Regions from separate parts of the Acidovorax sp. DMC1 genome, predicted to be linked through region 4. Evidence: predicted binding sites of a transcription regulator. Region 4 holds the regulator's gene; each other region holds the start of a gene.
The links. The regulator sigma-54, encoded in region 4, starts transcription at its own class of promoters, with help from an activator protein. The targets are predictions, from matches to a motif close to TGGCANGNAANCTGCTTT.
Positions count from the first base shown of each region.

Region 1: ACT531_RS02665 (ammonium transporter) is a predicted target of sigma-54. The motif match lies at 2,057-2,074, and genes of this name have one in related genera.
Region 2: nirB (nitrite reductase large subunit NirB) is a predicted target of sigma-54. The motif match lies at 2,249-2,266, and genes of this name have one in related genera.
Region 3: ACT531_RS13425 (ammonium transporter) is a predicted target of sigma-54. The motif match lies at 2,125-2,142, and genes of this name have one in related genera.

Region 1 is NZ_JBQUYO010000001.1:568,262-571,491, reverse strand. Features, by position in the region: gene ACT531_RS02675 (ABC transporter substrate-binding protein) at 1-734, opposite strand, end outside; gene ACT531_RS02670 (sulfite exporter TauE/SafE family protein) at 997-1,755, opposite strand; gene ACT531_RS02665 (ammonium transporter) at 2,107-3,230, shown strand, end outside.
Region 2 is NZ_JBQUYO010000013.1:20,154-23,383, reverse strand. Features, by position in the region: gene nirB (nitrite reductase large subunit NirB) at 1-2,075, opposite strand, end outside; gene ACT531_RS20845 (bifunctional protein-serine/threonine kinase/phosphatase) at 2,409-3,230, shown strand, end outside.
Region 3 is NZ_JBQUYO010000005.1:296,529-299,758, reverse strand. Features, by position in the region: gene ACT531_RS13430 (phospholipase D family protein) at 1-692, opposite strand, end outside; gene ACT531_RS13425 (ammonium transporter) at 852-2,054, opposite strand; gene ACT531_RS13420 (PA0069 family radical SAM protein) at 2,259-3,230, shown strand, end outside.
Region 4 is NZ_JBQUYO010000008.1:20,717-23,946, forward strand. Features, by position in the region: gene lptB (LPS export ABC transporter ATP-binding protein) at 1-512, shown strand, start outside; gene ACT531_RS16295 (RNA polymerase factor sigma-54) at 512-2,110, shown strand; gene ACT531_RS16300 (acyl-CoA thioesterase) at 2,191-2,670, shown strand; gene ACT531_RS16305 (THUMP domain-containing class I SAM-dependent RNA methyltransferase) at 2,667-3,230, shown strand, end outside.

The sequences.
Region 1 (3,230 bases), on a different contig from region 4:
TTCTTGGAGACGGCGGCGTAGCTGCCATCGGCCAGCACTTCGGTGAACGCCTTGTTCCAGGCATCGGCCAGGCCGGTGTTGCCCTTGGCCATGGCGGGGGCGATGCGCTCGATGAACAGCATGTCGCCCAGCCTGAAGCCGGCCTTGGCGTTCTTGGCAGCGGCTTCCTTGGCCACGAACTTGTCGCTGACCCAGGCGTCCACGCGCTTGGAGATCAGGGCGCGCTGGGCGTCGGTGTCTTGCGGGAAGTTCTTCACTTCCTTCACGCCGCTGACCTTCTTGACCTGCTCCAGGTAGCTGGTGCCGGTCTGCACGGCCACGACCTTGCCGGTCAGGTCCTTGGCGTTGCGGATCTTGTCGTCCATGGCCACGATGATGCCGCCCGAGCAGTAGTGGGGGTTGGCAAAAGTCACGGCCTTGGAGCGCTCGTCGGTCACGCCGTGCGAGGCGATCACGGCGTCCCAGCGGTTCTGGCCCAGGCCGGTCAGCAGGGCGTCAAAGCCCAGGGTCTTCCATTCGAGCTTGAGGCCCATCTTCTTGACCACCAGCTCCGCCACTTCCACCTCAAAACCCGTCAGCTTGGTGCCTTCGAAGTAATTGAAGGGGGCGAACTGGCCCTCGGTGGCCACGATGATCTTGCCGTCTTTCTTGATTTCGTCCAGCGTGCGGGCCTGGACGGCGAGGGCAGCGCACAGCGCCACGGCGGTGACAACGGCAGACTTGAAAAATTGCATGACAGGTTCCTGTGGGGGGTGGTTCAGGTACAAAAAATCCGGCCTGCGGGTAGGCAGGCCGGAGCGGGTGGATGCGGACATCGCCATTGGCGATGGGCCTCGTCATCAAACGGAAACGTACGGAAATTATAGGACGCGCGTTCACATTCGGGCCATGCAGGGCAACCCCGATGACCTCGGGGCGCCCTGGTGGTAGGCCGTGCAGCGCGTTGCAAGTTGGGTGCCACCCTGGCAACCGACACCTGGTGAGTGAAAAGCAGGCCTACCGCAGGAAAGCGTCGTAACCCGTCTTCAGTATCAGCGTGCTCACCACCACGATGAAGATGCCCCGCACAAAGCCGGTGCCATGCTTGAGCGCCATGTGTGTGCCCAGCAGGCTGCCCAGCACGTTGGCCACGGCCAGCGTCACCGCAAAGTGCCACCACACATGGCCCTTGGCGGCAAACAGCGCAATGGCGGCAATGTTGGTGGCGCAGTTGAGCAGCTTGGCCGAGGCCGATGCATTGAGAAAGTCGTAGCCCAGCAGCCGCACAAACAAGAAGACGAAGAAGCTGCCGGTGCCCGGGCCAAAGAACCCGTCGTAAAAGCCGATGAGCACGCCAATCAGGCAGGCGGCGATCACCTCGGCCCGGCCCGCAAACCGGGGGGTATGGTGCCGGCCCAGCTCCTTTTTGGCCAGGGTGTAGAGCAGCACGCCCAGCAGCACCAGGGGCAGCAGCTTGCGCAGGAAGTCGGCCGACACCACGGTGACGGCCCAGGCGCCGACGAACGAGCCGGCAAAACCGGCGGCTGCGGCCGGCAGCATGGCCGACCAGCGGATCTGCACCTTGCGGCTGTATTGCCAGGTGGCCATGGCGGTGCCCCAGACCGAGGCCGCCTTGTTGGTGCCCAGCAGCGTGGCCGGGGGCGCGCCCGGAAAAGCCGCAAACAGCGCGGGCACCATCACCAATCCACCGCCTCCCACGATCGCATCCACAAAGCCCGCGAGCAGCGAGGCCAGGGTCATCAAAATCCATTCCATCGCAGGATTGTCGCACCGGGCCTGCTATCGATTCAGGACCGCCCAGAATCGAGCGGACAAGAAAAAGGCGCTGGGATCGCCAGCGCCTGAAAGGGTGTACACCTCGTTGGGTGTTTGGACTGTATCGTTGGTAGAAAGGTTGTCTCCTCGGGCCCCTCGCTTGGCACACCGAAGCGCGCTTTCGAGTGCCGTGACTGTAACGGCTGCACCCTGCTGGTGCATTGGGGGTTTCCCGCCCCCCGTTGTTGGGCGCCGGATGGCTTGCGGGGGCGTTCTGTGCCCCGATTCGGTGGCAACCGGCTGGCATGGCTCGTGCAACGCGCTTGTAACAAATTGCGAAAGGGAGCGTGCATGCGTGCAGTCAACCACCGGGTGTTTGCGGTCGTGTCGTTGTGTCTGGGGCTGTGCACCTGCGCGCTGGCCCAGAGCGTGCCAGAGGCTCCCGCCATAGCGGCGCCCCTCACACGCCCCGCCCTGGTGGCCCAGGACACGGTGAATGCGGCCCACACCGGCTGGATGATGACCTCCACTGCTCTGGTGCTGCTGATGACGCTGCCCGGCATTGCGTTGTTCTACGCAGGCATGGTGCGAAGAAAGAACGTGCTCAACACCATGGCCTGCGTGGTGGCCATTGCGGGGCTGGTCAGTCTGCTGTGGTTTGCGGCGGGGTATTCGCTGGCGTTCACACCCGGCAGTGCCTGGCTAGGGGGCTGGGACCGCGCCGGCTTTGCCGGGCTCGACTTTCAGCTGGAGGCGGGCAAGCTGGCCGTGAGCCACATTGCGCCGCTGATTCCCGAGTCGGTGTACGCCATGTTCCAGCTCACCTTCGCCATCATCACGGCCGCTCTGCTGGTGGGCGCGTTTGTGGAGCGCATGCGGTTCTCGGCCATGCTGGTCTTCATTGGGCTGTGGACACTGGTGGTGTACGCGCCCGTAGCGCACTGGGTGTGGGAGCCCGGGGGCTGGCTGGCGCAGATGGGCGCGCTGGACTTTGCGGGCGGCTCGGTGGTGCACGTGAATGCGGGCGTGGCGGGGCTGGTGTGTGCGTGGTTTCTGGGCCGCCGCGCGGGGTATGGGCGCGAGCCGTTTGAACCCTACAACCTGGGGCTCACCATGGCGGGCGCGGGCATGCTGTGGGTGGGCTGGTTTGGCTTCAACGCAGGCTCAGCGGTGGCGGCCGATGGGCGCGCCGGGCTGGCCATGGCCGTGACGCACCTGGCCGCTGCAGCCGGGGCGCTGTCGTGGATGCTGGGCGAGTGGGTGGTGCGCGGGCGCCCGTCGCTGCTGGGGCTGTGCTCCGGCCTGGTGGCGGGGCTGGTGGCCATCACGCCCGCCGCCGGTTTTGTCACGCTGCGCTCGGCCGTCGTGATTGGTCTGGTGGCCGGGCTGGCCTGCTACTGGGGCGCCACGGGGCTCAAGCGGCTGCTGCGGGTGGATGACTCGCTCGACGTATTTGGCGTGCATGGCGTTGGCGG
Region 2 (3,230 bases), on a different contig from region 4:
TCGGCGCAGTTGCGCGGGCAGCCGCTCACGGCAAACTTGACCTTGTGCGGCGCGTACATGCGCCACATGGCGCGCTCCAGGTCCTTGCCCATCTGCGTGCTGTCCTGCGTGCCCATGCGGCACCACTCGCTGCCCACGCAGGTCTTCACGGTGCGCAGCGCCTTGGCATAGGCGTGGCCGCTGGGCATGCCGATGTCCTTCCACACGTTGACCAGGTCTTCCTTCTTCACGCCCAGCAGGTCAATGCGCTGGCCGCCCGTGACCTTGACGGTGGGGATGTGGTACTTGTCCACTGCGTCGGCAATGCGGCGCAGCTCGTCGGCGGTGGTCTCGCCGCCCCACATGCGGGGGATGACGCTGTAGGTGCCATCCTTTTGAATGTTGGCGTGGCTGCGCTCGTTGATGGCGCGGCTTTGCGGGTCGTCCTTGGCGTCCTTGGGCCAGGTGCTGATGAGGTAGTAGTTGACGGCGGGGCGGCAGCTGGCGCAGCCGTTGGGCGTCTTCCATTCCATGAACTTGAAAACGTCGCCAATGCTCAGCAGCTTGTTGGCACGGATCGCGTCGCGCACCGCCTGGTGTCCGTGGTCGGTGCAGCCGCACATGGCCTTGGTCTTGGGTGTGGCGCTGTAGTCGCCACCGGCGGTGAACATGATGATCTGCTCGACCAGGCCCGTGCACGATCCGCACGATGCACTGGCCTTGGTGTGCTTGCGCACTTCGTCGAGCGTGAACAGGCCCTTGTCCTTGATGGCCTTGCAGATGGCGCCCTTGGTCACGCCATTGCAGCCGCACACCTCGTCGCTGTCGGCCATGGCCGATGCCTTGCTTTGGCCCTGGTGGCCCACGTCGCCGATGTTGCTCTCGCCAAACATCAGCTTGTCGCGGATGTCGCTCACGCTGCGGCCGTCGCGCAGCAGCTTGAAGTACCAGCTGCCGTCCACGGTGTCGCCATACAGGCAGGCGCCCACCAGCTTGTCGTCTTTGATGACCAGCTTTTTGTACACGCCGCCAAAGGGGTCGCTCATCACGATCTCTTCGGTGTTCTCGCCACCCTGAAAGTCGCCTGCGCTGAACAGGTCGATGCCTGTCACCTTGAGCTTGGTGGAGGTGAGCGAGCCCTGGTAGCGGCCAATGCCGAACTCGGCCAGTTGGTTGGCCAGCACCTTGCCCTGCTCGAACAGGGGCGCAACCAGGCCATAGGCAATGCCCCGGTGCGCGGCGCATTCGCCCACGGCGTAGATGCGCGCGTCGGTGGTGGTTTGCAGCGTGTCGCTCACCACAATGCCGCGATTCACATGCAGGCGCATCTTTTCAGCCAGCGCGGTGTTGGGGCGGATGCCCACGGCCATCACCACCAGGTCGGCGGGCACTTCGGTGCCGTCCTTGAACTTGACGGCGCTCACGCGGCCTTCGGCGTTGCCCACCAGCTCCTGCGTCTGCGCGCCCATCAAGAAGCGCATGCCACGGTCTTCCAGCGACTTCTGCAGCATCTTGCCCGCCACGTCATCGAGCTGGCGCTCCATCAGCGAGGGCATCACATGCACCACGCTCACGGTCATGCCGCGCTTCATGAGGCCGTTGGCAGCCTCCAGGCCCAGCAGGCCGCCGCCGATGACGACGGCGTGCTTGTATGTGGCGGCTGCGTCGATCATGGCCTGTGTGTCGGCAATGTCGCGGTAGGCCAGCACGCCCTGGAGGTCTTTGCCGGGCACGGGCAGGATGAAGGGGTTGGAGCCCGTGGCCATGATGAGGCGGTCGTACTCGGCGGTGATCACATCACCGTCTTTGCTGGTGGCGGTGACCACGCGGCGTACGCGGTCCACATCGGTCACGGTGAAGCCGGTGTGCAGCGTGATGTGGTTGTCGGCGTACCACTGCCAGTCGTTGAGGATGATCTCGTCAATCGTCTGCTCGCCCGCCAGCACGGGCGACAGCAGAATACGGTTGTAGTTGGGGTGCGGCTCGGCCCCGAAGACCGTGATGTCATACAGATCGGGGGCAATCTTGAGCAGCTCTTCCAGCGTGCGCACACCGGCCATGCCGTTCCCCACCATCACCAGTTTGAGCTTTTTCATCGTGACTCCGTCGGTTCCATCGCCTGGGCGATGCCAAAAACAAAAAAGGCGTCCACACAATGCAGCTCCGACCTTCCATCGAAACCGCATGTGGGGACGCCTTCGTCCATACAACCCCTTGGTGCGCCGTTGCACCGCTGAATTGCGTGGCCCCGTGGGGCCGTTGCTTGGGTTAAGCAATGGCCGTGCCAGAGTTTGTGCACTGATCTGGGGTGACAGCACAGGGGCCTGCCCTGTGCAGCACGCGCTTGGGGGCGGTAGCCGTGGACCGGGCTGCGCGCAGCGGTGCATGCATGCACCAGCTTGGGCATGGAACCTGCATGGAGCTGGTGCATGAGTTTTGAACTGGACATCGGCCACACCTCGCAGGCCGGGCGCAATGAAGTCAATGAAGACTTTGCCGCCCTGTTGCAGGGGCAGGGGCGCGACCGCGAACGTGGCGCCATCGCTGCCATTGCCGATGGCGTGAGCACCGGAGGCAACGGGCGCGAAGCCGCCCAGACCACGGTGAACACGCTGGTGAACGACTACTTCGCCACGCCCGACACCTGGGACACCACCGTGGCGCTGGACCGCATCCTGAGCGCGCACAACGGCTGGCTCGCGTCGATGAACCGGCGCCGCCAGCCCGCCGTGGGCCTGACCACGCTCACCGCCATCGTGCTGCGCGGCCAGTCGTACACGCTGGCCCATGTGGGTGACACGCGCGCCTATCTGTTGCGGGGAGGCCGGCTGCAGCTGCTGACGACCGACCATGTGATGGCGCAGCGCGACTTTGCGCATCAGCTCACCCGCGCCATGGGCCTGGACGACCATGTGGTGGTGGACTACAGCCAGGGCGAACTGCACAGCGGCGACCTGCTGGTGCTGCTGTCCGACGGCGTGCACGGCAGCTTGCCCGAGCGTGAGCTGCGCCAGCTTCTGCGGGCGGACGCGAGCGCCCAGGCACTGAGCGACGAGATCACGCGCGCAGCCCTGCGCCGGGGCAGCACCGACAACGTGACCGCACTGGTGGTGCGGGTGCAAGGGGTGCTGGAGGCCACCTTGCAGGACGAGTCCCGCCGAGCCCTGCAGTTGCCGGTGTTGCCCTTGCTTAAAGTGGGTGACCCCGTGGATGGCCTGGTGGTGACCGCGCTGGTGGCCGACAGCGGCGTG
Region 3 (3,230 bases), on a different contig from region 4:
ATGGGGCCTGCGGCCAGGACATCCAGGTCGACAAAGTTGCCCGAATCGGCGTTGCCGAAGTAGGCATCGCCCAGGTTGCGTCCCCCGGTGACGGCCATGGCGTTGTCGGCAATGAACAGCTTGTTGTGCATGCGCTGCTGCACGCGCGAGAAGTCGCCCAGCAGGCTCAGCATGCGGCCGATGGGCGACCCCCGGGCACCCGTCACGGGGTTGAACATGCGCATCTCGATGTTGGGCACGAACGCCAGCCGCATCACCTGCGCGTCGCGCCCGGTGCTGTGAAAGTCGTCCAGCAACACGCGCACCCGCACACCACGCTGGGCTGCGGCCATCACGCTGAGCAGCAGGCGCTCGCTGCTCGCGTCTGCGTGGATGGCGTAGTACTGCAGGTCCAGGGTTTTCTGGGCGGAGTCGACCAGGGCCAGGCGGCTGCTGTAGGCAGCCTGTGGGCCGCTGAGCAGTGCAAACCCTGAGGCATGCCGTGCCCCCTCGGCGGCCCTGCGTGCTGCGACGAGCTGCCCCAGCGGGGTATCGCCGGGGGCAGCCAGAGCAACCGACACCGGGCGGTCCACCTCCTTGGGCAGGCCCGCGCAGCCCGCGAGGGCCATGGCGACCAGCAGCACGACCCAGCGCGGCCAGCCGGGGCGGGTTGACTGGGGCGGGGTGAGGGACAAGGGGGGCGAAGACAGCATGGCGCGATTGTGACCGTGGAGCCGCTGGGGCGCAGGGCTCAGGTATAGCTGCGCGCCGGTCCATCCGCTGTCAGACAGCGCGCCAAGGCGAAGGCTTGGGCCCGCATCTGGCCCTGCACCGGGTCCCTCGCCGGTCCGAGGCCGTCGCCAGGTGTTGGGTTACCAGCTCACTTCGCGGTCGGGTGTGGCGCTGATCTTGTGGATGCTCAGGTCGGCGCCGTCGAACTCTTCTTCCTGCGTCAGCCGGATGCCCACCGTCTGCTTGAGGATGCCGTATACCACCACGCCGCCGATCAGGGCCCACACCACGCCCAGGCCCGTGCCGATGAGCTGGGCCGACAGGCTCACCCCGCCCAGACCGCCCAATGCCTTGCTGCCAAAGAGGCCCGCAGCCAGCCCGCCCCAGGTGCCGCACAAGCCGTGCAGCGGCCACACGCCCAGCACGTCGTCGATCTTCCATTTGTTCTGGGTCAGGGTGAACATCAGCACAAAGATGGCCCCGGCCACTGCGCCCACCACCAGCGCACCCAGCGGGTGCATGAGGTCCGAGCCCGCACACACGGCCACCAGACCTGCGAGCGGGCCGTTGTGCACAAAGCCGGGGTCGTTCTTGCCCAGCACCAGGGCGGCGAGCGTACCGCCCACCATCGCCATCAGCGAGTTCACGGCGACCAGTCCCGAGAGCTTGTCCACGGACTGCGCGCTCATTACATTGAAGCCGAACCAGCCCACCACCAAGATCCAGGCGCCCAGCGCCAGGAAGGGAATGTTCGATGGCGGGTGGGCCGAGATCGCGCCGTCCTTGCGGTAGCGGTTGGCGCGGGAGCCCAGCAGGATCACCGCTGGCAGGGCAATCCAGCCGCCCATGGCGTGCACCACCACTGAGCCGGCAAAGTCGTGAAACTCCTCCCCCGTCACGGCCTTGATCCAGCCCTGCACACCAAAATGCTGGTTCCAGGCGATGCCCTCAAAAAACGGGTACACAAAACCGACGATGACTGCCGTTGCCATCAGTTGCGGCCAGAACTTGGCGCGTTCTGCAATGCCGCCCGACACGATGGCCGGAATCGCGGCTGCGAACGTGAGCAGGAAGAAGAACTTGACCAGCGCATACCCGCTGAGCTGCACCAGCGACTCTGCGCCGACGAAAAAATGCGTGCCGTAGGCCACGGTGTAGCCGACCACGAAATAGACCACCGTGGACACCGAAAAGTCCACCAGGATCTTGACCAGCGCATTCACCTGGTTCTTTTTGCGGACCGTGCCCAGCTCCAGAAACGCAAACCCGGCGTGCATTGCCAACACCATGATCGCCCCGAGCAAGATGAACAAGGCATCTGTGCCCTGTTTGAGTGCTTCCATAACGTCCTCGCGATAGTGATTGATCGACTCTGGTGCGTTTTCGGGATACGCCACAGATTTGCACCAAGTTGAAGCAAGAAGCGCGCCAAGAGTTGGTGCAAGGTTTTGCACTCATTTGGGGCTTGATGGCGTGAGGAAAAAATGGGTGTTCAAAATACTGTATAAACGAACAGTTTTTTGACGCCAAATCCATCCCTGCTCGCTATGGGCCTACTACCCACTCCTGAAGACGACCTGCCCGAAGAGCCGCAGGAAATCCCCGTTCCGCCGCAAGCCATTCGCGGTCGAGGGGCGGCGACGGCCATGGCGCACCGGTTTGCCAAAGACCAGCGCGAGCCCGCAGATGACGGGTGGAGCCCTGTTCGGGCACCTGGCAATGCGGAGGGCTTGGCCCCGGGCCATGGATGCCAGGAGGGCGAAGATGAATGGGACACAGGGGCGCCGGGCGGGCTTGCTGCGTGCGATGAAGGGGAGGGCGACATCCGTCCTTCGCCCGCCACCCGCGTGCATTTCGAGACTGCGCGCAGTGCCCTGTGCGCCAACGACTCGCCCGACATCTTCTTTGAGCTATCGGTCAATCCCTATCGGGGCTGCGAGCATGGCTGCATCTACTGCTACGCGCGGCCCACGCACAGCTACCTCAATTTTTCCCCCGGGCTCGACTTTGAGACGCAGATCGTGGCCAAGCACAACATTGCGCAGGTGTTGCGCCAGGAGCTTGCACAGCCACGCTATGTGCCGCGCCTGCTCAATATTGGCTCGGCCACCGACTGCTACCAGCCTGTAGAGCGCGACCTGAAGCTCACGCGCAGCGTGATCGAAGTGATGCGCGAGGCGCACCACCCGTTTTCGCTGATCACCAAATCCAGCGGAGTGGAGCGCGACCTGGACCTGCTAGCACCGTTGGCCGCACAGCGCCTGGCGGCGGTGTACGTCACCATCACCACGCTAGACGCCACACTGGCCCGCCGCATGGAGCCCCGTGCTGCCGCGCCCCACCGGCGGCTGCGCACCATACGTGCCTTGGCCGAGGCGGGAGTGCCGGTGGGCGTGAGTGTGGCGCCGCAGATTCCCTTCATTACCGAAGACATGGAGCAGGTACTGGAGGCCGCGCGCGACGCCGGTGCGCGCACCGCCTTCTACACCGTGCTGCGCCTGCCCTGGGAGCTGGATGCG
Region 4 (3,230 bases):
GCCTGGGGCTGTCGTACCTGCCGCAAGAAGCCTCCATCTTCCGCAAGCTCACCGTCGAAGAAAACGTGCGCGCCGTGCTGGAACTGCAGCGCGCCGATGACGGCCAGCCGCTGTCGCGCGATGCCATCGAAGAGCGCCTGACGGCCCTGCTGCAAGAGCTGCGCGTGGACCACCTGAGGGCCTCACCCGCTCTGGCGCTGTCGGGCGGCGAGCGCCGCCGTGTGGAGATTGCGCGGGCCTTGGCCACCCAGCCGCGTTTCATCCTGCTGGACGAGCCCTTTGCGGGCATCGACCCCATCGCCGTGATTGAAATCCAGCGCATCATCGGCTTCCTGAAGGCGCGCGGCATTGGGGTGCTCATCACCGATCACAACGTGCGCGAGACGCTGGGCATCTGCGACCACGCCTTCATCATCAGCGACGGCCGCGTGCTGGCGCAGGGCACGCCGTCCGAGATCGTGGACAACGCGGAGGTCCGAAGGGTGTACCTCGGCGAACACTTCAGGATGTGATGAAGCCTGGACTGTCGCTGCGCGTCTCGCAGCATCTCGCATTGACCCCCCAGCTCCAGCAGTCCATCCGGCTGCTGCAGTTGTCCACGCTCGAACTCTCGCAGGAAGTCGAGCAGATGCTCGACGAAAACCCGTTCCTCGAACGCAATGCCGACGAAGCCCCGCGCGAGGAATTTGGCCTGGAAGCCGCCGACACGCCTGCACAGGCCGACGACTACAGTGCCGATGATGCTATGTTTTCAGGAGCTACCAGCGCAAGCAGTACTAGCGCTGATAGCCAAAACGACGCTGAAATCTCCGGCGGGGGCTCGGACGAGCCCGACTGGAGCGGCGACGGCACCGTCGAGATGGCGCCCAACGATGCCGAGTGGGGCGGCGACGCCCCGGCACGCACCCGCAACGACGCGGAAGGCGACGAGGCCGATGCCACCGAGCTGGCCCGCTCGCACGAATCGCTGACGGCCTTTTTGCACCGCCAGGCGCTGTCGCTGCGCCTGTCCGAAGTGGACACGGCCGCGCTGCGTTTCCTCATCGAATCGCTGAACGACGACGGCTACCTCGAAGAGCCGCTGGAAGAACTCGCCATCAGCCTCGTCGGGCCCGACGACCTGGAACAGATCGAAGAGCTGGTGCACCGCTTCACGGTGGCCCAGCGCCTGCTGCAAAGCCTGGAACCTGTGGGCGTGGGCGCGCGCAATCTGTCCGAATGCCTGACGCTGCAGCTCGCGGCGTTGGCGGCCGACGAAGACAGCGACGCCGACCCCGAGACCGTGCAGACCGCTCTGCGCATCTGCCAGCAGCCGCTGGAGATGCTGGCCCGCCGCGACATCCGCCGCCTGACGCAGCTGTGCAGCGAAGGCGGCGTGGCTGGAGAAGAGCGTACCCGCGCTGCCATGGCACTCATCGCCCGCCTGGAACCACGCCCGGGCCGCAAGTTTGCCGACGTGGAGCGCAACATCATCGTGCCCGACGTCATCGTGCGCAAAGCCGGTCGCGCCAATGGCAGCGGCCAGCAGAGCTTCATCGTGCAGCTCAACCCCGACGTGATGCCCCGCCTGCGCGTGCACGACATCTACGCAGGCGCCCTGCGCGGCCACAAGGGCGGCGAAGGCCACCAGGGCATGCAGCAGCGCCTGCAGGAGGCGCGCTGGTTCATCAAGAACATCCAGCAGCGCTTTGACACCATCCTGCGCGTGTCGCGCGCCATTGTCGAGCGGCAAAAGAACTTCTTCACCCACGGTGAACTGGCCATGCGCCCGCTGGTGCTGCGCGACATTGCCGACGAACTGGGCCTGCACGAGTCCACCATCAGCCGCGTCACCACTGCCAAGTACATGGCCACGCCGATTGGCACCTACGAGCTGAAGTATTTCTTTGGCTCGGGCCTGGGTACCGAAACGGGCGGCAATGCATCGAGCACGGCGGTGCGCGCACTGATCAAGCAGTTCGTGTCGGCGGAGAGCCCGGCCAAGCCGCTGTCCGACAGCCAGATCGCCGAGATGCTCAAGGAGCAGGGCATCGAATGCGCGCGCCGCACCGTGGCCAAGTACCGCGAGGCGCTCAAGATCGCGCCGGCGAATTTGCGCAAGGCGTTGTAGCCGCCTCGGCAGCTGGCGCACGGCGCGCCTGCGATGCCGTACCTTTTCTGTTGTTTCCGTATTACCTACCGCAGCCCACCATGGCCCGCATCGTCTTTGACCTTCCCCCGTACTTCGGCTTTGCCACCGAGCTGCAGATCTACATCAGCCACGTGAACCAGGGCGGGCATCTGGACAACGCGCAGCTGCTCACCCTGGTGTCCGAAGCACGCGTGCGTTTCTTCCAGTCGCTGGGCTACCCCGAGGCCGATGTGGGCGGCCTGTCCATCGTGGTCGGCGACATCGTGGCGCAGTACAAGTCCGAAGGTTTCCACGGCGAGACCATGCGCGTGGAGATGGCGCCTGCGGACTTCAACCGCTACGGTTTCGACCTGGTGTTCTGCATGACCGAAAAGGCCTCAGGCCGCGAGGTGGCGCGCGGCAAGATCGGCATCGTCTTCATCGGCAAGGCCAGCCGCAAGGTCGCCCCCATCCCGGACTCCATCCGCCAGCTGCTGGCCCGGGCGGGGGAGCCCGGTTCCCCCGCAGTGCCCGAGCGCGTATCCTCCCCATCGACATGAACCAACTCCAACTTTTTCTCCCTTGCGCCGCGGGCGTCGAGGGCTTTCTGGCCGACGAGGTGCATGGCATCACCGGTCTCACGGGGCAAGACCTGCTGGTGGGCCGGGGTGGTGTGCTGCTGCGCGCCTCGTGGCGCCAGGCCATGCAGCTCAACCTGCACAGCCGTCTGGCCCAGCGCGTACTGGTGCAATTGGCCCACCGCCCGTACCGGTCTGAGAACGACCTCTACAACATGGCCAGCGATGTGGCTTGGGAGATCTGGTTCACCACGCGCCAGACCTTCAAGGTCGAAGTGACGGCCCAGCACAGCCCGCTGCAGAGCCTGAACTTCGCGGGCCTCAAGGTGAAAGACGCCGTGGCCGACCGCTTCCGCCACAAGAGCGGCGTGCGCCCCGATGTGAACACCCAGTGGCCCGACGTGCGCATCCACCTGCACCTGACCACCGACGAAGCCACGATCTACATCGACACCAGCGGCGAGCCGCTGTTCAAGCGCGGCTGGCGCGAGGACAAGGGCGACGCACCGCTCAAGGAAACCCTGGCCGCCGCCATGATCGCC